2 linked regions of the Thermotoga maritima MSB8 genome follow. The protein of the gene in region 1 binds, or shares a complex with, the protein of each later gene. Links are inferred from orthologs where the notes say so. Each region holds a gene or a part of one and is shown on either strand. Other genes may lie near its edges. The genes, in order: uvrB and TM_RS06290.

Region 1 (11,741 bases):
GCTTAGATCTTCCCATGGCGATTACGAAGTTCCCGTATTCCTTCGCGGCGTATCTGACAACTCTATCCGTCTGGTTGGGATCACCAGGGACGATCACTTTGAAACCGTACCAGTTCATCGGCCCGGAAACGTAGTCGAGTCCGTGATGAGTTTTTCCGTCCTCTCCCACGTTGAGTCCGCAGTGTGTGACAACGACTTTGAGGTTCGTTCCATTGATGGCGTTCAGCCTGTGCTGGTTGTAGGTTTCAGAAATTCCAAAAACACCAAAATCAGCGAAGAACGTGATCACACCCTCTGCGGAGAGTGCCCCCGCCATAGCGGCAGCGTTGTGTTCCTGAACGCCCACTTCCAGGAGTCTCTCAGGGAACTCTTTGTCGAGCAGGTCGAGTTTGACCGATCCCTTCAGGTCGCAGTCCACAGCGACGATGGGTGTGGTTTCTGGATTGTTTACGTTCTTCTTCACCAGATCCAGAATAGCTTTTCCGAATGCGCTTCTGTTGTCAGTGGGTGAGGTGTAGGTGATGGGCTCTCCCGTGTCGATCTTGATCGGGTAAGTTTTGTAGACTTTCTTGTGTTTTTCCACTGGAAGTTGTTTTCTTTTTTCGATGTACACATCAACATCGTTTTCAATTCCGAGTTCCGCGAGGGCTTTTTCGAGTTCTTCTCTGTTCAAAGGCTTTCCGTGGTATTTCACCTCGTTTTCCATGAAAGATACGCCTTTTCCCATGACCGTTTTGGCGATTATGGCAACGGGATTCAGTTCGTCTTCTACCGCTTCTTTCAGTGCGAGATAGATCTGTTCGTAGTCGTGCCCATCGATCTCGATGACCCTCCAGCCGTCCGCTAAGTAGTTTTCCTTTATGTTCACGGGCATGACGTCTCTGGCACGGCCACTGATCTGGGCGTCGTTGTAGTCGATGATCACTGTGAGATTCGTGACACCGTACTTTTTCGCCACTCTTCTTGCCTCCGCCACCTGTCCTTTTGCCTGTTCTGCGTCACTCATGAGAACAAAGACGTGGTAATCTTTTCCTGTGAACCTGGATGCGAGGGCAAAACCGAGTCCGGCTGAAAGACCCTGACCGAGGTTTCCGGTTGTCCAGTCGATGATCCCAACACCTCGGGTCACGTGTCCTTCAAAAACGGAAGCGGGGTGTCTGAATCCTGCGAGGACTTCATCGAGATCGACAAACCCCAAACGAGCCATAGCTGCGTAGACACCCGGAGAAGTGTGTCCATGGCTGATCACGATTCTGTCTCTTGCAGGATCATCGACGGGTCTGAGTTTTGCGTACTTGAAGACGGTAAGATAAAGATCGATCGAAGACATGGATCCTCCAGGATGGCCTGAGTTAGCTATGTAGGTCATTTTCAGTATGTCGCCACGGCAGAGCCTTCCGAGTTCTTTCAACTCTTTGAGTTCGCTTTCTGGAAGTTTTTCATAGGGAAACCTTTCCATCGTTAAACCTCACCTCCCACAACTGGGTCATAATATTGATCAAGAGATAGTTGTATCTGTCCTTTGAGATTCTACCATTATAGATATGTTAAAAAGTTTTCCAGGAGGAAAAAATTGTGTTCAAGCTGGTGAGTGAATTTGAGCCAACGGGTGACCAGCCACAGGCCATAGAAAAACTTGTAGAAGGTTTGAACAGGGGAATGAGATTTCAAACGCTCCTCGGTGTTACGGGGAGCGGAAAGACTTTCACCATGGCCAACGTGATAGCGCGTGTGAACAGACCCGCCCTTGTGATCTCACCGAACAAGACGCTTGCCGCCCAGCTTTATCAGGAGTTCAAAACGTTCTTCCCGGAAAATCGAGTGGAGTTCTTCATAAGTTACTACGATTACTATCAACCGGAGGCCTATATTCCAACGAAGGATCTTTACATAGAGAAGAACGCTGACATCAACGATGTGATCGTGCGAATGAGAATGTCCACGTTGAAATCTGTGAGAACTCGTCGCGATGTGGTGGTAGTTGCGAGTGTTTCGTGTATTTACGCCACGGGAGACCCGAACGATTTCGATAGGATGAACATAAATCTCGCTGTTGGAGATAGAATAGACGTTCTGGAACTCGCGGAAAGACTGGCAAGGATAGGCTATCAGAGAACGGAGGATGTGTCTCTTTCTGGATGTTTCAGGCTGAAGGGAGACACGGTGGAGATCTACCCGACGTATCAGGATGAAGGGATCAGGATCGAATTCTTCGGAGACGAAGTGGACTCGATAACGTTGATAGACAGATTCAATCGCACCACACTGGAGCACCTTGACAAGATCATCATCTATCCCGCCGTTGAATTTATCACAACGGAGGAGAAACTCAAAAGAGCCGTCGAATCAATAAGGGAGGAGCTTAACGAAAGACTCTCAGAGCTCAAAAAACAGGGAAAGATCCTCGAGTACGAACGCTTGAAGCAGAGAACTCTGAACGACATAGAGCTGCTGGAGACCATGGGATACTGTCCTGGAATAGAGAACTACTCCAGGCACTTCGATGGAAGAAAGCCGGGAGAGCCTCCGTACACTCTTCTCGATTATTTCGATAAAGATTTCATCGTTTTCATAGACGAGTCACACATCACGGTTCCTCAACTCAGGGCCATGTACAACGGAGACAGATCCAGAAAGAAAAATCTGGTCGAATACGGTTTTCGTCTGCCTTCCGCTTACGACAACAGACCGCTGACTTTCGAAGAATTTTTGAAAAAAACAGGCCAGATCATCTTCGTTTCCGCTACGCCGGGAGACTTCGAACTCTCGATCTCTGAACAGGTCGTCGAGCAGATCATTAGACCCACAGGACTCGTGGATCCAGAGGTGGAGGTACGTCCCACCGCGGGGCAAGTGGATGATCTTGTGAACGAGATCGTGAAAGTGAAAGAAAGAGGGGAGAGGGCCCTCGTTACGGTGCTCACCAAAAAAACGGCAGAGCTTTTGAGTGAACATCTGACGGAACTTGGAATAAGATCGCTCTATCTTCACTCCGAACTGGACGCCATAGAAAGGGTTGAGGTCCTGAAGAAACTGAGGCGAGGAGACGTAGACGTGGTCGTTGGTGTGAACCTTCTGAGGGAGGGTCTCGATCTTCCCGAGGTGTCACTGGTAGCGATCATGGACGCGGACGTGGAAGGCTTCCTGCGATCTGAAACAACGCTCATCCAGATTATAGGGAGAACCGCAAGGAACGTCAACGGGAAGGTCATCATGTACGCCGACAGGATAACAAACGCGATGAAGAGAGCCATCGAAGAAACGAACAGAAGAAGGAGAATTCAGCTCGAGTACAATAGAAAACACGGTATCACTCCACGTTCCGTGATAAAGCCTCTGGAGATAGAAGTATTCGAACAGTTCATGGTGAAAGAAGAGCCTGAGAGGTACGGAGACACTGTGAAAAACATCTTTGAGATGAAGAAAACGCTCTCCCCAGAGGAGTACATGGCCGTTCTCGAAGAGGAAATGTATCGGGCTGCAAGTGAGCTCAGGTACGAAGATGCAGCGGCCTTGAGGGATGAGCTGTTCAGAATCAGGGAAGAGATAAAAAAGAAAAAGGGGCTCTGAGCCCCTTTCTTCTTTCTGGCGGGGACGACGGGATTTGAACCCGCGACCACCGGTGTGACAGACCGGCATGCTAACCAGGCTGCACCACGTCCCCTGAACCGAATACTATTTTCTCAGAAAAGTCACGGGTTGTCAAGAGGATTTGTGGTGCAAACTACCGATGAACTCCCTGCCTTTTTTTATAGCGATCAGATCGATTTTGAGAAGATCTTCCTTGGTTTTTGAAAGTTTCTCTCTGAGTACTTCTTCTACAGCTTCAAAGCTCACTGTTCTTGTTAGTTCCAGAAAGGCTCCGAGCATCACCATGTTCGCGGCTTTCACGCTTCCCGCTTCTTCCGCCATTTCGTTCGCTGGTATTTCGATCGTTTCTATATCGTCCCTTTCTACGATTTGTTCAACAACAGAAGAATTGACCAAGAGCAGACCACCGGATCTGAGTTTTGCTCCAAATTTCATCATGGAGGGAAAGTTCATTACTATCACTTCCGTGGGATGATCAACCACGGGGGAAGTGATTGGTTTTTCATCCACGATCACGGTGCAGTTGGCGGTTCCTCCTCTCATTTCGGGACCGTACGAAGGAAGCCAGGTGGCGTTTTTCCCTTCTTTAACAGCAGCTGCGGCAATTATCTGTCCTGTGAGCATGATTCCCTGACCACCAAAGCCGGCTATTATTATCGCGTGATACGCCATATCAATCGCCCACCTTGTCAACAAAAACTTTCGGAGGAAATTCCTTTACCATGTTCTCTAGAAGCCAGTTTTGAGCTTCCACTGGACTCATCCCCCAGTTTGTAGGGCAGGTGCTGAGCACTTCCACCATTCCGAATCCCAATCCCTTTATCTGTGCGAGGAAAGCTTTCTTTATGGCTTTTTTTGTGTTCAGAATATCCTTTGTGGTACTCACCGTTGTACGTTCAAGGTAAGCGACTCCATCGATCGTACTCAGAGCTTCAGAAACGTGAAGAGGATATCCGTCATTTGCTGCGGTTCTACCGTATGGGGTCGTGGTGGTTTTCTGCCCCAAAAGGGTGGTGGGTGCCATCTGTCCACCCGTCATACCGTACACCGCGTTGTTGACAAATATCGTTGTCAATTTTTCTCCTCGGTTCGCCGCGTGGATTGTCTCTGCGATTCCGATGGCCGCGAGATCCCCATCTCCCTGATAGGTGAAGACTATCATGTCCGGGAGTGCTCTTTTTATACCGGTTGCCACTGCGAGTGCTCTTCCGTGCGGGGCTACCGTCCCATCCACATCGAAAAACTCGTAAGCGAAAACAGAGCATCCGACGGGGGCAACCATTATGGTTTTTTCCTGAATGTCCAGCTCATCTATCACTTCTGCTATCAGCCTGTGTATTATTCCATGGTGGCATCCTGGACAGTAAGTGAATTCTCTATCACTCAAGGCTTTCGGTCTTTTGAATATCACTTCCATTTCCTCACCTCCTTGAAAGCAAACAGTATTTCTTCGGGTGTTGGAACAACTCCTCCCATGCGTCCGTAGAAGTGTACCGGCACTTTCCCTTCTACCGAAATCTGAACGTCTTCGACCATCTGTCCGGAACTCATTTCCACAACGAAGATGAGTTGCACTTTTTTGGCCAGTTCTTTGAGCCTTCTTTTCGGGAAAGGCCAGAGTGTCACAGGTCTGAACAGGCCAGCCGGTATTCCTTCTTCTCTCAGAGAGTCCACAACGCTCTTGAGGATTCTTCCCATCGTACCGTAGCCAACCATCAGATACTCTGCACCATCCACTCTGTACTCTTCCCATCGCTGTTCTGACGCTTCTATCAGCCTGTACTTTTCCTGTAAGCGCTTGTTCATTTTCTCAAGACCGACAGGATCTATGTTGAAAGCGGCTATTCTGTGCGGCTCTCTGTTTCTGGCACCTCGAAGTGCCCAATCCGAATGATCTGGAAGGGTGGACAAATCTCTCATCTCCGGCAGCTCAACAGGTTCCATCATCTGGCCGATCATTCCATCCGCCAGTATGAGAACGGGATTTCTGTATCTGTCAGCGAGATCAAAAGCCAGCTGGGTCAGATCCACGGCTTCCTGAAGTGTTGATGGTGCAAGAACGATCAGTCTGTAATCCCCGTGGCCTCCTCCTTTCACGGCTTGAAAATAATCACCCTGAGAAGGCTGGATGTTTCCAAGTCCGGGACCTCCACGCACCACGTCGACGAAAACGCAGGGAAGTTCTGCGCCTGCAATGTAGGAGATCCCCTCCTGCATCAGGCTGAAACCAGGAGACGATGTCGATGTCATAACACGTTTTCCGGTGCAAGCGGCTCCATAAACCATGTTGACCGTTGCTATTTCACTTTCGGTCTGAAGGAAAACACCTCCTACTTCAGGAAGTCTTCTTGCCATGTATTCTGCTATTTCGCTCTGGGGAGTGATTGGATAAGCAAAGTACAATCTGCAACCCGCTCTTATCGCAGATTCCGCTATCGCTTCGTTTCCTTTCATCATGAGTTTTTTCATAAGCACCACTCCTCAAACCTTTACGTTGGTTTTCTTCTGAACCTCTCTGAACACGGTTATACAAACATCCGGGCACGTGAGATAACAGAAACCGCAGGCTATGCAGTCATCTCCCCTGTACACCGCGGGGTGATAGCCTTTCGAGTTGTATCTGTGGGAGAACTCGATCACCTTTGCAGGACACACGGAGATGCATAGACCGCAACCCTTGCACCTTTCTGAATCGATCGTTATGTAGCCTCTCATGTTCTCATCCCCCCGATTCCCAGTTTTCTTTTCATGAACCTTCTGATGCTGAAAAGAGGATAGTCAGTCTCAGGAGGATCGATCAGCTCTTCTGGAACCACGGTGAAAAGAACCTTTATCCCTGTTTTCCTGGAAACTTCTGAAACTATTCGTTCTCCCTCAAGAACAACTTCCGCTGTGGTCATGTCTCCAAGATTGGAATTGTTTATCAGGAAATCGATCTTCATCTTGGAAAGAGTGGATATCTTCTTCAAGTTTTCGATGATATCTTCCGGACGTTCACAGAACGGTCTGAAGGCATTTACGACAAAATAAGTGTGAGTGTTTTTTCCATTCATGAGATGTCTTAGGGCTCCTACCGCTTTTGCTCCGTCTTCTCCTCCCGTGTCGATGACGGCTTCTTCACTGGACAGCCAGTCTGTGTTCTTTGGTATGATCGGCAAGTCGCTGTATCTGAGGTTGTCTCCCACTGTCACAACGTGGATTCCGAGTTCTTCTAACTTTTTCTTCAGGTCTCTCAATCTGAAATAAGGTGTTACCACATCCAGATCGACCAGTGATACGTCCTTCCCCGAACTCTTCAGTTTTAAGGCCAGATTGATCGATATTTCTGTTTTTCCGCTACCGTAAGATCCCATCAAGATACGAATCATACCTTTCTCTCCACCTTCGAGATTCTTCAGAATAATTTTTTGGCTTTTCTTCACCTCTCAGCACCCGCAGTGCCGAAAGGGCAAGTGCTTTTTCCTCGTTGCTTCCTGGAAAGACAAGTACCGGTGCTATGAAACTCACCCTTTTGGTGATCCATGGAACCAGAAACTCTTTTTCATGAGCCAGACCACCTGTGAGAACTATGAAATCAACCTCACCTTTCAAAACGGCTGCCATCTTACCTATCCACTTGGCTATCTGATAGGCCATCGCTCTGTAAACCCTCTTCGCCCACTCATCACCCTGTTTGATTCTTCTGACCACCTCTCTGGCATCGCTGGTTCCAAGATACGCCACGAGTCCACCGTTTCCCACGATACGTTTCTTCATCTCTTCGTAAGTGAATTTCCCGCTGAAACAAAGGTCAACAAGCTGTGTCAGAGGTAGCGTTCCGCTTCTTTCAGGTGTGAACGGTCCGTCCCCGTCCAGAGCGTTGTTCACGTCGATCACTCTTCCCTTTCTGTGTGCGGCGATTGATATGCCCCCACCCATGTGAGCCACAACGAGGTTCATCTCTTCGTATCTTTTATTCATCATCCTGGCAACTTCTTTTGCAACGGTCTTCTGGTTCAAAGCGTGAAATATAGATTTTCTCTGATAGTTTGGATGTCCGCTGACACGTGCAACATCTTCCATTTCATCGACAACGACGGGATCCACCACGTAGGCTGGAACACCCGTTTCAGACGAGAATCTGTGGGCTATGATCGCTCCCAGATTCGAAGCGTGTTCTCCGTTTTTTCCTGATTTCAGGGTTTTTATCATTAGGCCGTCCACCAGATACACTCCCCCGGGTATGGGATCGAGGAGTCCTCCTCGGCTGACAAAAGCGGAAAAAGAACTCAGACTGTATCCAGTTTCTTCGACGAACTGTCTCGCTATCTTTTCCCTGAATTCAAGCTGATCCAGGATTTTCTGGAATCTGCCGAGTTCATCCGGTGAATGACTGAAATTTTGCATCTTCACCATTCTTTCGTCTTCGAATATGGACAGCTTTGTGGATGTAGAACCGGGATTTATGGTGAGGATTCTGAACACACGATCACCCCTTTTTCTGTGCGACCAGTACGCTCAAAGCGATGGAAAGGAATCTCGTTTCCTCGTCGTCTGCCCTGGAGGTGAGGACAACTGGTACTCTGCCACCGACAACAACGATCGCCGCTCTCCCGCGAGCCATGTATACGAGCGATTTGCTGAGGATGTTTCCTGTTTCTATGCTGGGAACTATCAGTATATCGGCATCTCCCGCTACTGGACTGTTCCCTGCTTTCGAAGCCAACTCTTCACTGATAGCCAGATCGAGTGTTAAAGGTCCGTCAACGATGCAGTCGTTCCTTTGCTGGAATATTTTCGACAGTGCGGCAATCTCGAGAGTTAGAGGACTTTTCAGATCACCCGTTCCCAGGAGTGCGATCTTTGGTTTCTCTATGCCGAGGGCTCGGGCGACCAGAATCGAGTTTTCCACGATGTCCATTCTCTGCTGAAGATTTGGTGAGATGACGAGTCCACCATCCGAGATGATCAGAATTTTGTGGTATCCAGGGACTTCATGGACGCTGACAGCAGAGAGAGTTCTACCCGTTCTGAGACCGTACTCTTTCTTGAGAAACACGGAGAACAGATCGCTTGTTTTGATTTTTCCTTTCATCAGTATCTGCGTTTCATTCCTTGATACGCTTTCGACAGCTTTCCTGACCGCTTCGAAAGGATCCTCAACGTGAACGATTTCTGCTTCCAGTTCGAGGTTCATTCGTTCCACGAGTGTCTCTATATCTTTTCTCTTTCCAAAGAGCACCGGATCTACGATTTCTTCCTCCTTAGCTCTTGCAACGGCTTTCAAAACCTCTTCATCCTCTGCTGCCCCAACGGCGATCTTCATTCTTTTTCCCCGAACCAGTTCAACCATCTCCAGAAGATTCTTCATTCGACCACACTCCGATAGTCCATCGCTTTTTCCTCTCCTCTGAGCACCCTCAAAACACCGAGCGCGAGGGCTTCCATTTCCAGCTCTCCTGGAATCACCTCTACTTTTCCGAACTTTTCGATGTAATCTGTGATCATCCGGACGAATCTGATTTCGTGGGCCATACCACCCGTTATCACTATGGCGTCGGGTTTTTCTCCAAGGACAGCGCACATTCCACCGATTTCTTTAGCGATCTGATAGGCCATGGCTTCAACGACCAGTTTCGCTTTCCTCGAGGTTTCCATACTATCGAGGGCTTTCTTGAGGTTCTTTGTTCCAAGGTACGCCAGGAGCCCTCCTTTTCTGGTGAATTCTTCTTTCAGTTCGGCGGCTGAGTGTTTACTGGAGTAGGCCGTCTTCACAACGTCTCCAACGGGAAGCTCTCCCGTTCGCTCTATACTGAAGGGTCCTTCGTCGTTGGCGTTGTTCACGTCTATTATCTTTCCGTTTTTACAGGCACAAACAGAGATTCCGCTTCCAAGATGTGCCACTACGATCTTCACTTCTTCTGGTGTTTTGCCCATCTCTCTGGAAACCTTTCTCAATACCGCTTTGATGTTCAGAGCGTGAGAATAGCTTTTTCTTTCGATTTCAGGGATGCCAGAGAAACGCGCCTCATCACACATCTCATCCACTGAAACCGGATCTACCACAAAACAGGGTATCCCGTGGGGTTTTCCCAGTTTGTAGCCGATTACGGCTGCCAGATTGGATACATGATCAACGGGAGAACGATTGATGAGGTAATCCACCATGTATTCATTTACAACATAAGTTCCCCCCGGAACCGGCTCGAGTACACCACCTCTGGCAGCGATCGCGCTGAAGTCTTCTATCCTGTAGCCGACCTCGTCTATGAAGTCTTCCACCGCTTTTCTTCTCAAAGGTTCCTGATCCATAGACCTTTTGAATTTCTTCAGCTCTTCAACGCTGTGGGAGACGTTCTTTTCAGCGATCTTTTTTTCATCTTCGAAAACTGCTACTTTTGTGGAGGAGGAACCTGGATTTATCACGAGGATTCTGTACATCCGATCACCTCTTATGTTGACAAAAGATTACACAAAGTTTTATGTAATGTTCCATAAGAATATTACCATACAGAAACATCAAGATCAAAATTTGTCAACATTTTGAGAGAAGAAGAAAAGCAGGTTAATTACAGGGGTGTGAACCTTCTGAGGGAGGGTCTCGATCTTCTCGAGGTGTCACCGGTGGCGATCATGGACGCGGACGTGGAAGGCTTCCTGCGATCTGAAACAACGCTCATCCAGATTATAGGGAGAACCGCAAGGAACGTCAACGGGAAGGTCATCATGTACGCCGACAGGATAACAAACGCGATGAAGAGAGCCATCGAAGAAACGAACAGAAGAAGGAGAATTCAGCTCGAGTACAATAGAAAACACGGTATCACTCTTCAGATTGCTTGATTACGTTTCCTCGTCTTAAGGCATAACTTGCTAATATTTTCTCAATAGTTCCAACATTTTCCTATCCAGTTTATGTCCATACCATTCTTCGTATTCAACGTCTTTCCTTTCCGAATCTAAAATACCAAAAGGACCTCTAAAATTCCATAAGGCAAACCCTATGTTCAAAGTTTTAAAAATTTCTAAAAGATCTTCAAGCCATTTTAAAACCACATCGTGAGGTGTTTTGTTGTAAGCTCCCATTTCTCCACAGAATACTTCTATTCCTTTTTGTCTGAGTTTTATCCACGTTAAATAATGTTCCAATAACTTTTCTCTGTTCCAGTATTCCCCAAAATGCCATCCATTTGGCCACTCAGGAACAGGAAAGTCCTTACTATCCACCCATTCCGCTTTGTAATGAGTAACACTGAAGGGAATGTACCCTCTGCATGATTGCACTGTATTCTCAATTGTTAAATCATCCACTGGAATATTCCCATAGCCTAATCCATCTATTATAATTAATCTTTCGGGATCTATTTTTCGAATTTCTGTAATAGTTCTCTTGATAAGAGAGTTGTGATCTTCAACACTCATGATTTGTGGATCAGGAAATGGAGGCTCATTTATTAAGTTAAAACTCAGGTGTGTGGAAGAAATTCCTTTGTAACGACGTGCGATAAAAGACCAGTGATGAATGAACGCTTCTTGAGCTGTTTCATCTTTCCACAGATTGGTTTTCTCTTCTACTTCCTTGTTAACAGAATAGCCAGGTGCCCTGTGAAGAGAAATACATATATGTATTCCATATTTCTCTCCCCAGAAAATTACACGATCGATTTTCTCAAAAAAATCTTCTCTGATAATAAATGGGTTGCCCCGGTCTGACCAGAGAAGATGACACATAGGGATTCTAACAAAATTAAAGTCCCACTGAGCCATCCACAAAAAATCTTCCTCTTTAAAATTTCCTGTACTTTTAATGGAAAAGGCCTCCAGAAGGTTGAAACCACGCCATCTTGGAATGGTGTTATTCAATGCTATCTCCTCCTATTAAAGCTTCTAAAAGATCTTTATTCCAGGTTTTTCTCAGAGTATCATAAACACCAAAACCGGAACAAAATTCCCAGTATGCCCAGCTCCATCTCCTTTTCTCCATTTCGCGAACGACAAAGGAGGTCCATTTTATTCTTGATTCAAGGTCAGCTTTTCTGTAGGCACCAAACTCACCTATGTAAATTGGTCTTTTGTTCTTTTTTGACCATTCTTCTATAAAATTGAATTCTTCTATCAAATGTTTCTGATCATCTGGAGATCCCCACTTTCTTCCCAACCATTTCTCAGAT
Region 2 (11,754 bases), 470 kb from region 1 along the record:
CGTCTTTTAAGCTCCCTTTGAGCGATCGTGTTTATGACAACGTGTTTCACGTTTGGAAGATCTGGAGGGAAGTGTTTATCAAGGATCTCCCTGAATCTTCTGTTTTCCGGAATCAGATGTTTCCTCTCCCACCAAAAATCGTGGTGATGCGCGACGAAGTTCTTTTCCAATCTCGAAAGGGCAAGGCCCAGGGACGGAAAGAGTCCAAGGGACCAGATGTTGTTGGGAACGATGAGATCGTAATCTTTCAAGGCTTCGTTCAGGATGTGGAAGAGCTCTTCCTCTTTTTCTTTCAAGAAATCGAGAAACTCTTTTTCACTGAGGAAATCTTTTATTCCTCCGAAGAAGTTCCTGTTCACCCTTTCAAAATCTGGATTTTCAAAACCGATCTCCTTTAGAGTGAGATCGACTCCCTCTTTCTTGTTTTCGGCAACGATGTGGACTTCGTGGCCCATCTTTGTGAGAACCTTCTTCCACTTTTCCATCTCGAGTGAGACACCATCCATGAGACCTCCCCGGTAGTGAATGAGCGCTATTTTCATTCTCTCTCCTCGCTTTCAAAGAGTTCCACCACGTAGTCGTAGGTTCTTCTCTTCATTCGAAGCTCGTTCAGCTCTCTCGCTGTTTTCTCGACATCTATCAGATACTGAAGGGAAAGTTCTATTTCCTTTTTCGTTCTCAGAAGAGAGAAGAGCCGATGCTTCGATCGAGGATCGTCCTTTCCCTCAAGATTGGTAATTTCATCTTCGAGGCTGGAGAGCGTTTCTTTCAAAAATTCGATCACTTCACCTTCCGGGTTCTTTTCCACGGAAACAACGGGAAACTCCGGGAAATTCAAAATGTTCAGTCTCGAAACAAAGCATTGTTTCTCTGAGAGAGACTCTATCGATTTCTCACCTATCTGAAGCGGTCTCAGACCTTCTATTTCTTCGAGGTACGGATTGTACACCCAGAGGTGATACCGATCCTTCACACCGGCCCAGGGGAGAGAAGAGAAGAAGAAAGTTTTCTCCTTTTCGGTGCCGTCAGCTTCAACATCTAAAAGAAGAGGAGGATTATCGAAGAGAAGGTACCATCTGAAGAACTCTTCGCTACGTGGATGAACCGGCAGTTCCATGAACGCAAGATCCACTGTGAAAACTCCTTCACACTTTGCCCCCGGAACATACATCATGGGTCCCGCGTCACCAACTCTGTTTTTAACCTCTTTTGCTATCCACTCAACGGACCTGCTCAAAGTGACGTGTACTTTTCCTTCTTCCATCCAGTACTCTCTAAGACCTCTTGCGAGAATAGTCTTTGAACTTTCTTCACTCCAGACGGACACAAACCCCTGAAACGGAAATTCCCTCACTTCACCTGTTTCTCTTGCTGCAAGCAAAATCCCCTTCAGTTCCTCAGGAGGTGTTTCAGGAAGAAGGTAGGAGTCTTTTTCTTTCCTTTTCACCACGTCAAAAGGCATCTTCGCGAAGATTTCGCCACTTCCCGTTTCATAAACCATTGAAAGCTTGTAGTTTTTCCCCTTTATCTTCAACGCGATACGCCACTTCACGAGCGGGGTTTCATCGAAGATCACGCGTTCTTTCGTCTCGATCAGGCATTGCGAGGAACGTATCGTTCTTTCCAGTTCCACCACCATCGAGTGTTTCGTCTGCAAAACTGTTCTCATCTTCTCCAGAGAAATCGAAAAATCAGTTTCTTCAACAGAGGTGGTGTAAGCGTCACCATCTTCTTTGAACAGTTTCAAAACACCCGCTTTCCTGTTATTCAGAACAAGTGTGCCGTCTCCTTCAAAATAGGCTCTGTAGTATTCGTTTTCCCAGGTGAGTTCCTTCACTTCTTTCTTCTCGTCGGCAACTTCTGTTTTGAACAGCCCTGCACCGTTTGTTTTCAACAGGAATGTCCTCTCGCCATCGCAGAAGTGATGGTTGTAGGAAAAGGGCGATAGAGAGAGTGCGTAGGTTCCCTTCTCAAGACCTAAACGCTCTACAAGGTGCCTCAGCCTGGATTCAACAGAAGATTTCACAAGGAAATACACGTTTCTGTACGTTCTCTCCATTTTTTCGTGGACGGGGTCAGCACAAACACCGCAGCTGTTGTCGTGCGCGAGAGTTTTCAGGTAATCCCTCCAGAAAAGATCACTTAACTCCTCTCCGTTCAAAACAGAGAGAAGATCGTTCATTTTCAAAAGCTTCTCTACAAGATCACTTTCAAGCTTCAGATAAGCTCTTGTGGAGAGTGTCCCTGGAAAGACGCAGGCGTACCTTCCAGAAAGGAGCTCTCCAGAGAGGGTGGGGGCATTTTCAGGGAATCTCTCGGGAAACTCTTCTGGTGAGACAATCTCAACGTTCAGATAATCTTTGGGATCCTCGGGAGAGAGATCTATATCGTATCCGTCGAGAAGAAGAATTTCTCCAGATCTCGAGAATTTTGCGAGTTTTTCCACCTCGTGTTTCAGTCTCTTCTCCGCGATATCCTGCGTTTCCTTCAAATTGTAGAGGTTCCTGTATCCTCCCACGAGGAAAACACCCTGGACAGCCGTTCCATCGCTTCCTTTCCAGAAAAACTCCTGGGAGATCCCGTCGTTTTCGAAGGAAATTCCCCTCCACAGAAAGACCTTTTCTATTCCAAAGATTCTGTGCAGTTGAGGTTCCTGTGATATGTGACCGAAACTGTCGAGAAGCCATCCGGCGTTCATGCGTCGTCCAAAACGATTCGTGTCTTTTTCTCCTATCTCGAAGTTTTTCAAAATGGAAGCTTCACCCGGAATTCTCCAGTCTATCTGGATATAATACGGACCAACAAGGAGTCTTCCAGATCTCACAAGCTCTCTGAGATCTTCTTCGAGGTCCGGATGGTAAACGAGGAGATCTTCAACCGCAGCTGTTTGGCCATCCAGAACGTACACGAATTCTGGATTCTTCTGAACAAGCTCTTTCACTCTGAAAAAAACTTCTTTCAGCCATTTAGAGGTCACTTCAGAAGAGGTGAACCACTCTCTGTCCCAGTGGTTGTGAACAACCACCTTCACTTTCATGAGATTCTCTCTCCCGTCTCAGGGTGAAAGAGATGGATCTTTTCAACGTCCAGGAAAAACGTGATCTTCTCACCGCTTCTGAAATCCACATCCCCTGGAATTTTTGCGACGATCTTCTCACTTCCAACGTTGAGATGGAGAATCGTATCCGACATGAGTTTCTCGGCGAAATAAACCTCTCCTTCCAGCTTCAAAGTGTTCGGCTTTTCCTCCAGATAGACGTTCTCCGGTCGAATACCAAGGATCACCTTTTTTGCACCTGGATCGGTCTTCGCGGGAATCTTTATCTCACCGTTTTGGAGGACAACGCTATTTCCTTCCGATCTCACTTCCATCTCTAAGAAGTTCATCTGCGGTGATCCCACAAAACCAGCGACGAAGATGTTCACCGGATGGTGATAGATCTCAGAGGGCGTTCCAACCTGCTGAAGCTTTCCCTGGTTCATCACCGCGATTCTGTCTCCCATCGTCATGGCCTCTGTCTGGTCATGAGTCACATAGATGGTGGTGACTCCAATTCTTTCCTGAAGCTTTTTCAGCTCGCTTCTCATCTTCACCCTCAAAAGTGCGTCCAGATTGGAAAGAGGCTCGTCCATCAGGAGTACTTCGGGTTCGTGAACGATCGCTCGGGCAACGGCAACCCTCTGTCTCTGACCTCCGGAGAGCTGTGCGGGGTACCTGTCGAGGAGTTCGGAGATGTGAAGGAGATCCGCTGCCCACTTTACCCTCTTTTCTATCTCCTCTTTCGGGACTTTTTTCAGTTTCAGAGGATACGCGATGTTGTCGTACACCTTCATGTGGGGCCACACCGCGTAGCTCTGGAAGACCATCGAAATGTTCCTGTCCTTTGGAGGAAGGTTCGTCACGTCGCGATCGTTGAAAAAGATCTTTCCCCCGGTCACCTGTTCGAGACCCGCTATACACCTCAGAAGGGTCGTCTTTCCACAACCAGATGGACCGAGAAGAACGAGGAACTCCCCTTCGTTCACGACAAGGTCGATTCCATCGAGAGCCCTCACATTCCCGAAATATTTCTTCACTCCGTCTATTTTCACCTGCGCCAAGATCGATCACCTCTCATTTCAGGGTGATACCCCACATGCTTACAAGATATTTCCTTATGAAGAATATGAAGACCATCGCAGGAACGGCCATGATCGTTCCCGCAGCGAACTTGAAGTAGTCCGGTGATGCCATGGCGGTGTTCAGAATGTGTGCTGGAAGTGTTCTGTTCGTGAGTGTGAGGATCGAAGAAGCGAAGACTTCGTTCCAGGACATGATGAAGGCGAATATGGCAGATGCGGCGAGGCCAGGAAGAGCAAGAGGCAGCGTGATCCTTATAAACGCCTGGAATCTGCTGAGACCGAAAACCATCCCCGCTTCTTCGTATTCGACAGAGATTCCGGAGAAAACACTGGATGTGATGAGAACGACGAACGGAAGTATCATGGAAGCGTGAGCCAGTGCCACACCAAGCGTGGTATCCGCGAGGTTAAACCTCATGTAAAGAACCACAAGAGGTACCGCCACCACAATCAACGGAATCGATCTTGTCATAAGCATGGAAAGTCTGATGATGTTTTTTCCCGGAAACACGTACCTTGTGAGGGCGTATCCAGCTGGAAGCCCCAGCAGGAAAGAGATTCCTATCGAGATGAGCGCCACCTGCACACTGACCAGAGTGGCTTTCCCACCCCCGAGGGTGACGAACAGCTTGTAGAGATGTTCCAGTGTGAGACTACTCGGAAAGATCCTGCTGGGATTGTAGTAATCCGAGGACGGTGTTAGAGACGCAAGAACAATGAAGAACACCGGCGTCAGAAACCACAGGGAAATGATCACCGAAAGAAAAATTATGAAAAACTTCTTCATCATCGAGCCCCCTCTAAATGTTTTGCACTGAGGAAGGTGATGTAAAACCAGCTAACCACGATGGTGACAAGAGCGATCACGAGAGCGTACGCACTGGCCATCTTTGGGTCGTTCATGAAGGTGTACCAGTAGTAGGTCTCACCAGCGAGAACGGGAATGTCTCTTCCCGCAAGAAGCCACACCACACCGAATATCTGAAACGCGAAGAGAGTCCTCAGAAGGAGCGCCGACATGATCGATGGTTTCAAGAGCGGGAGTATGATCTTTGTGAATTTCTTCCATCTTGAAAAACCGAAGAGATCTGCAGCTTCGAGATACTCTTTGTTTATCGACTGAAGACCCGCCAGGAGGATGATGAAAACAAGGGGAGTAGCCCTCCACACCTCCGTGAGAACGATCACCCAGAATTCCCTCGCTTTGAACATGTATCCAAAGAAATAAATGGGTCTTTCTATCAGATGCAAATTCATGAGAATTTTGTTGAGATAGCCGTTCGGCGAAAATATAGTGTAACTCATGAGTGCTGCTGTCACATCACTCAGAGCCAGTGGGATCGCTATAAAGTAAAGTACCGTCGTGTAACCTTTGAACTTCTGATTGACGAAAAGAGCGAGTCCCAGTGCGAATATGAGCTGAAGGGGAACGATCACTGCTGTGAGAAGAATGGTGTTTTTCATGGCGCCCCAGAAACCACCATTCTCCACAAGGCGCTTGAAATTTCCAAGAAAACCTTCATCGCTTGTAAAAGCGAGTCTGAACGTTTCGAAGAGAGGATATCCCATCAACAAAACGAGATAAAGAACAGCTGGAAGGATCAAAAGAAAAGAAATCCATTTCCCTCTCATGGTGCACCCCCGGAAAAGGGGTGGGGATCCCCACCCCGGGTATCAGAAGAGACTTGCGTCGGGTTCTGGAAGTTCCGCTCCGGATTCTTTGAACAGCTGTCTGATTCGCTCACCGAGTTCCTTCACTACCTTCGCTGGGTCTTCACCCTGGAAGACGATCCTCGTGAAGGCCATTCTGTAGGTTTCGGTGAACTCTCCGCTCTTTGGTCCAAGACTCGGTATGAAGGAAACGATAGAATCCTTCGTGGCGGACTGATTTATCACACCTTCTGCGAGCACTTTGAGGGCACCTTCTGGCACGGCACCAACGGCTTCCTGAACCACTGGGAAGAAACCGACGTTCTTGAGGATTTCAACCTGCATCTCTGGAGAAGTGAGGAAGTCTATCACTTTCGCGGGTTCTTCGAAGTCCGCATCCTTCGGTATGGCAAGGCCCACGAGCACTATGATGTACCCTCTACCCATCGGCCCTCTTGGGACCGGTACAACAACGAAATCGTTAGGCTTTTCAACGATCGCGGGTTTGAGTCTTGCAGTGTGATCCCAGGCGATCCAGACTTCTTCTCTCAGGAGAGGATCGGCCATCCCGTCCCAGGTGGAGCTTGCCGGATGTACGTATTTGAAGAGCTCCTTCAGATAGTTCCACATTTCAACGGCCCTCACACTGTCGAACTTCAGAGCCTGCGCTCCCGTGAAGGATGGATAGATGTAGCCGTGGAGGAACCTGTGCCAGAGTCCCTTCGGTCCGATCGGGAAGCCAAGAAGGGGTTGTTTCGTCTTCTCATAGATGTTCTTTGCCCACTCGAGCAGAGCGTCGTAAGTCCACTTCTCCGTCCCCCTGATGACGTCTTCTTTCGAAAGACCGCGCGGCAGGTAGTCAAACGCCTTTTTGTTAACGGCCATCACGTAAGTTGCCTGGAGCCAGGGAATGAACACCTTTTCACCTTTCACATAAGCGAACTTCTCAAGCGTCTCGATGAAGGTTTTTCCTTCGAATTTGAGATCCTTGAGATCACTGAGGAATCCTTCAGAGGCCATTATGTAGAGGTTTCCCTGGAGGTCTGCAATCAGGTTCAGCGTATTTTTACCGGCTCTGATCTCCGCCTGGAGCCTGCTGTAGAGCTGTGGATACTCGAAGTTGAGGAACTCCACATCGATACCGCTCTTCTTCGAAAATTCCGCGAGTTTGTTGAGCATGAACTCCCTTTCAGCAGCGGGTGTCATCTGTGTGGACGCGAAGTTCACCTTTCCGAACATGAGACCCGCAACGATCAGAAGAACCATGAAAAACAACCACTTTCTCACCTTGAACACCCCCTTGAAAAGATTTTTCAAAATTGGATATGTGATAGAAAATTTTCTACATCCATATCATAATAAAAAATTGCTCCCTTTGTCAAGAGGTGTTAACATAAAAGGGATATTCGTCCTTTTGAACACTCTATGGAGGGTTTTTCAAGATGGGAGTCTGCAGGATTTGTGGTCTTTCACTTGATGAGATCAGCGATTCGATAGGTGTCTGCCTGGAGTGCCTGAGAAAGGGGAATCTGGATTTTGCAAGGAAGGCCCACAGAAAATGGAGGGAAGAGATCGGTCTTCCCGTTGAAAGGTGGGCTCGTGAAGAAGGAAAGGTGTGTTTCCTCTGCGTCAATTCGTGCGTGATACCGGAAGGGAAAACAGGATTTTGCGGCGTTCTCAGAAACGAAGGAGGCAGGCTCTCCTATATAACAGGCTCTCACAGGAAGGCCTTCCTTCACTGGTACTACGATCCCCATCCAACGAACTGCGTCGCACTACCTATCTGTCCGGAAAGAGAACACAGGGGCTTTTACAATTTCGCAGTCTTCTTCGCAGGATGCAACCTCGACTGCCTCTTCTGTCAGAACATAGATCACAAGTACATGGTGAAAGACGGAAGGATATCCGAAGGAAAGATCGTGGACATCGACGAACTCGTTGAGATAGCTATGAAACCACGCGTCTCCTGTGTGTGCTTTTTCGGGGGAGATCCCACTCCCTGGACTGTGTTCGCACTGGAGTTTGCCGTGAAGCTGGGAAATCGCCGAAGGATCTGCTGGGAAACGAATGGTCTTGCTCATCCCAGGATCATGGAGAGGATGGCCAGAGTCAGTCTTGAAAGTGGTGGCATAGTCAAGATAGACTGGAAGGCCTTTTCACCGGAGGTTTATGAAGCGCTGACCGGAGTTGACGGGAAGAGTGCCGTTAGAAGAATCATGGAGAACGTGCAGCTGGTTTCCTCCATGGGTAAGGGAAGAGAAATACCACTTCTTGTTATCAGTGTTCTTGTAATACCTCACTACATCGACGAAAAGGAAATAGAAGGAATCGCAGGGTTCATTTCATCGGTGGATCCAGAAATTCCCCTTGTTCTCCTTGCGTTCGCTCCTCAGCACCTGATGAGCGATCTTCCAACCACCAGAAAACATCACATGGAGAGAGTGAAACAGAAGGCACTCGAAAAGGGTCTGAAGAGGGTGTTCGTGGAGAACGTTTGGCTTCTGAGCTAAAGTCTCATTTCACTTCCCAAAACTCGACGAGTTCAAGCGGTATTCTGTCAATGAAATTCTCTCCGCTTCTCATGATGAACCTGTTTCCGCGGTATGGGTAGGAGGTTCCGGTGACCTGGTAGGAAATATACAGCTGTTCCTTTGCTCTTGTTATGGCAACGTAGAAGATCCTCTCTTCCTCATCGAGATTCCCTTCGGATATCGCGAAATAATTCGGAAAGTCTCCGGGATTCACAGAGATGACAAAAACGACTCTCCACTCGAGCCCTTTTGCCTGATGAACGGTGGTGAGAGTGACCTTTCCCTCTTTTTGAGAGATTTCTCTTTCTATTTCAACGTTTTCCGTCACAGCAAGATCCGTCAGGAAGGATTCGAGACTTGTGTAGCGAGACGCTATTTCAACGAGCCTTTCCAGATCCATCTCCCTTTCACGGAAATCAGGATACCTCGCTTCCAGATATTCGGAATAAAAAGAAGACAGGACGCGCTCTATCATTTCCCCAGGAGAATCGAGCTTTCTGATCTGATCGAGAATATCGATAAACCTGCTGTACTCACCACTGAAACTCACTTTCTTCAGTTCCTGGAAGGGATCCAGACCTTCTTCCACGTAAGCGCTGGCGAGATCCGCTATCTTCGAAGCCGTTCTGTCACCGATCCCGTAGAAGAGTTTTGCAGCCCTCAACCAGGCGGATTTGTCTCTCGGATTTTGAACGATTCTGAGAAAAGAAAGAACGTCCTTCACGTGGGCGCTCTCGGTGAATCTGGGACCAGACAGCACACGGAAATCTATTCTACTTCGAACGAGTTCCATCTGAAGTTCCAGAGAGTGCGAATGTGATCTGTAGAGAACGGCGATTTCTTCTGGTTTGAACCCTTCTTCTATTAACTCGAGAATCCTCTGAGACACGAACCTCGCTTCTTCATATCTATCCCAGGTCTTGACAACAACGGGTTTCATGCCATCTTTCTTTACCGGCTTCAGTTCTTTTGGAACGGATTTTCTCGGGAGCATGGCGTTTATGAATTTCACAATACTTTCCGTGCTTCTGTAGTTCGTCTGGATCTTGAAGATCTTCGTTCCGGGAACTCTTATGAAATCCTCGACGTTTTCGTATCTTGCCCCTCGAAAGGAGTAAATACTCTGGGCGTCGTCTCCAACCGCCAGGATGTTGCCGTGTTTCGACGAGAGGTGTTCCACTATCTTGTACTGAACGTAGTTGGTGTCTTGGAACTCATCCACGAGTATCCAAAGGAATCTTTCCGCCTCTCGATCTCTTATTTCTTTGTTCTCTTCGAAGAGTCTGTAAGCGTAGAAGAGAAGGTCTTCGTAGTCCACCACGTTCTGAGAGCGTTTTTCCTGCTCGTAGAGATCGAAGATCTCCGAGATTTCTTCCTTCAAGTCCAGAAACTTTGGATTCTTCACTACGATACTTTCCCTCAAAGATTTGAGAGTATTTTTCATGTAAGAATATATAGCCATCAAAACAGAGGGCTGGGGAAAGTTTTTTCTCTCTTCTTTACTCTTTCTTTCGAGGTACTTGCTTCTTGCATGCCTCATGAGGCTCTCCGCGTCTTCTCTGTCTAGGATAGAGTAATTTCGTTCCAAACCCACGTAAGGTGCGTACTTTCTCAAGAAGTGGTTGCACACATGATGGAACGTTCCGGCGAGCATCTCAGAAAGCTCTCTTCCGGTCACCGCCTTTGCCCTCTCCACCATTTCCCGCGCCGCTGCTCTGGTGAACGTGACCAGAAGAATCCTGGAAGGATCCACACCGTTCGCCAGAAGATAGGCGATCTTGTACGTGATAACCCGGGTTTTCCCAGACCCCGGGCCTGCTATTACGATGCATCTTCCCTCTGATTCAACGACTGCTCTTCTCTGTTCCTCATCCAGATCTTCCAGAAAAGAAAGATTCGCTTCCCTGGGTCTTATCCGGTATTCTTTCATCCCTTCACCTCACCAGAGATGGAGCCGCGCGGGGAAAATGTGGGCGATGAGCATTCCGAGTCCAAGGCCAGCGAGCGCCTCCAGAAAGTTGTGCCCCAGATCCTTCTTCACAGCCGGTCTCAGAACAATAGCGTCCATGAATATGATCACAAGGAAAATGGCGGCGATGGAGGTGTAGGGAGAGTCGAATCCCGTGCTCCGGGCGAGTGACCACGCAAGGCCAGAAACGGTGGCTACATGACCGCTGGGCATACCACCGTAACTCTTCAGCATCTTCACGTCTCTTTTGATCAGAAACTTTATGAACTGAGCTGTCAGAAAAGAAATAACAGCCGTGGTGAACGGCGTGCTCCGAAAGATCTTCCAGACGTCAAGCACGGAATAGGAAATGGATCACATCCCCCTCTCTTACAATGTAATCTTTTCCATGTGTTTCCACAGCTCCAGCTTCACGTGCTTTTTTCAGAGAACCAAACTCTACGTATCTTTCGAAAGGAATAACTTCAACCTTTATGAACCCTTTCTGTATGTCTGAATGAATCAGACCCGCCGCTTCATAGGCAGTGGATCCTTTCTTTATAGTCCAGCTTCTCGCCTCGTTCTGTGTCGCTGTCAAAAATCTTATAAGGTTCAGAAGTTTCAAAACCTTCTCGAAAAACTCCTTCCTTTTGTCACCGAAAAGGTTGTACTCTCTTCTGAAAACTTCCGCCTCTTCTTCCGGGAGAAATTTCAATTCTTCTTCGAGCTTCACGTTTATTATAATGTATTCCTCGTCCTTTTCTTTGACGATTTCTTCTATCAGTTTTCTTTTTTCTTCGTCCAATTCATCGACGTTGAAAACCAGTATCTGAGGTTTATCTGTGAGGAGGAATAGGGATTCGATCACCTCTTCCTCGAATCTGTCGTGCCTTGGAAATTTCGAGGCCTTTTTACCCTGAGAGAGAAACTCCCGAAGATTCTGGAGGAGTTCTACCTCTCTCTTTGCTTCCTTGTCTCCCGTTCTTGCAACTTTCATCCGCTTTTCGAGACGCTTTTGAACGGTTTCGAGATCTTTGAGTATAAGCTCGGTTTCGACTATTTCTATGTCCCTTTTTGGATCCACGTTCTGATACGGATGAGAAACTCTTCCATCTTCGAAGAGACGGACAACATGGGCTATAACATCCACCTTGCTTATGTGGTCAAGGAACTGATTTCCAAGTCCTTCTCCTTTGCTGGCTCCCTTGACGAGTCCCGCTATGTCCACAACCTCCACGAAAGGATGAACCACCTTTTTCGATCCTTCGTTCTTCGCGAGAATCTCTATCCTTTCATCCGGCACAACGAGAATCCCCACGTTCGGCTCAATCGTGCAAAAAGGAAAACTTTCCGCAGGTACGCTGTTGTCGGTCAGGAAGTTGAAAAAGGAAGATTTCCCTGCGTTGGGAAGACCTACTATTCCCACCCTCTCCAAAGTATCACCTCAGTATTCATCTTCTTCGTCAAAGAAATCCTCTTCTTCTTCCTCTTCGAAGAAATCCT

The links.
Region 2: the proteins of uvrB (region 1) and TM_RS06290 are in contact, whole or in part, in a crystal structure (PDB 7EGT), measured with the Thermus thermophilus proteins. The link is inferred for Thermotoga maritima MSB8 from one-to-one orthologs. Residues at the interface, in WP_096411307.1 of Thermus thermophilus: Glu23, Leu25, Arg26, Asp27, Gly28, Glu29, Arg30, Phe31, Arg55, Glu326, Asp327, Phe328, Glu379, Ser382, Gln383, His398, Gly400, Arg401; in WP_096412145.1 of Thermus thermophilus: His654, Arg656, Phe657, Gln666, Asp668, Glu669, Lys680, Arg681, Leu682, Ser683, Lys685, Tyr686, Ala687.

What each region holds. Positions count from the first base shown.
Region 1 is NC_000853.1:1,728,396-1,740,136, reverse strand. The notes cover bases 1,088-4,072. They hold uvrB (excinuclease ABC subunit UvrB), read left to right. Parts: upstream 1,088-1,575; coding sequence 1,576-3,570; downstream 3,571-4,072. Other genes in these bases: TM_RS08955 (2-oxoacid:acceptor oxidoreductase family protein), read right to left, coding at 3,703-4,072; TM_RS08970 (transketolase), read right to left, coding at 1,088-1,459. Also shown: more of TM_RS08970, read right to left, coding at 1-1,087; more of TM_RS08955, read right to left, coding at 4,073-4,263; TM_RS08950 (thiamine pyrophosphate-dependent enzyme), read right to left, coding at 4,265-5,008; TM_RS08945 (3-methyl-2-oxobutanoate dehydrogenase subunit VorB), read right to left, coding at 4,999-6,060; TM_RS08940 (4Fe-4S dicluster domain-containing protein), read right to left, coding at 6,073-6,306; TM_RS08935 (hypothetical protein), read right to left, coding at 6,303-6,959; buk (butyrate kinase), read right to left, coding at 6,928-8,055; TM_RS08925 (phosphate acyltransferase), read right to left, coding at 8,060-8,941; buk (butyrate kinase), read right to left, coding at 8,938-10,011; TM_RS08910 (glycoside hydrolase family 5 protein), read right to left, coding at 10,444-11,433; TM_RS08905 (glycoside hydrolase family 5 protein), read right to left, coding at 11,426-11,741. UniProt on the Escherichia coli protein: The UvrABC repair system catalyzes the recognition and processing of DNA lesions. A damage recognition complex composed of 2 UvrA and 2 UvrB subunits scans DNA for abnormalities.
Region 2 is NC_000853.1:1,256,489-1,268,242, forward strand. What follows is about bases 7,761-10,758. They hold TM_RS06290 (ATP-dependent helicase), read right to left. Parts: upstream 10,234-10,758; coding sequence 8,287-10,233; downstream 7,761-8,286. Other genes in these bases: TM_RS06285 (radical SAM protein), read left to right, coding at 7,761-8,282; TM_RS06295 (divergent PAP2 family protein), read right to left, coding at 10,243-10,611; ychF (redox-regulated ATPase YchF), read right to left, coding at 10,604-10,758. Also shown: mggS (mannosylglucosylglycerate synthase), read right to left, coding at 1-542; TM_RS06260 (alpha-mannosidase), read right to left, coding at 539-3,037; TM_RS06265 (ABC transporter ATP-binding protein), read right to left, coding at 3,034-4,101; TM_RS06270 (carbohydrate ABC transporter permease), read right to left, coding at 4,115-4,912; TM_RS06275 (carbohydrate ABC transporter permease), read right to left, coding at 4,909-5,754; TM_RS06280 (ABC transporter substrate-binding protein), read right to left, coding at 5,797-7,059; more of TM_RS06285, read left to right, coding at 7,215-7,760; more of ychF, read right to left, coding at 10,759-11,686; TM_RS06305 (hypothetical protein), read right to left, coding at 11,696-11,754. UniProt on the Escherichia coli protein: A helicase with DNA-dependent ATPase activity. Unwinds DNA duplexes with 3'-5' polarity. Translocates on single-stranded DNA with 3'-5' polarity. Initiates unwinding more efficiently from a nicked substrate than double-stranded DNA.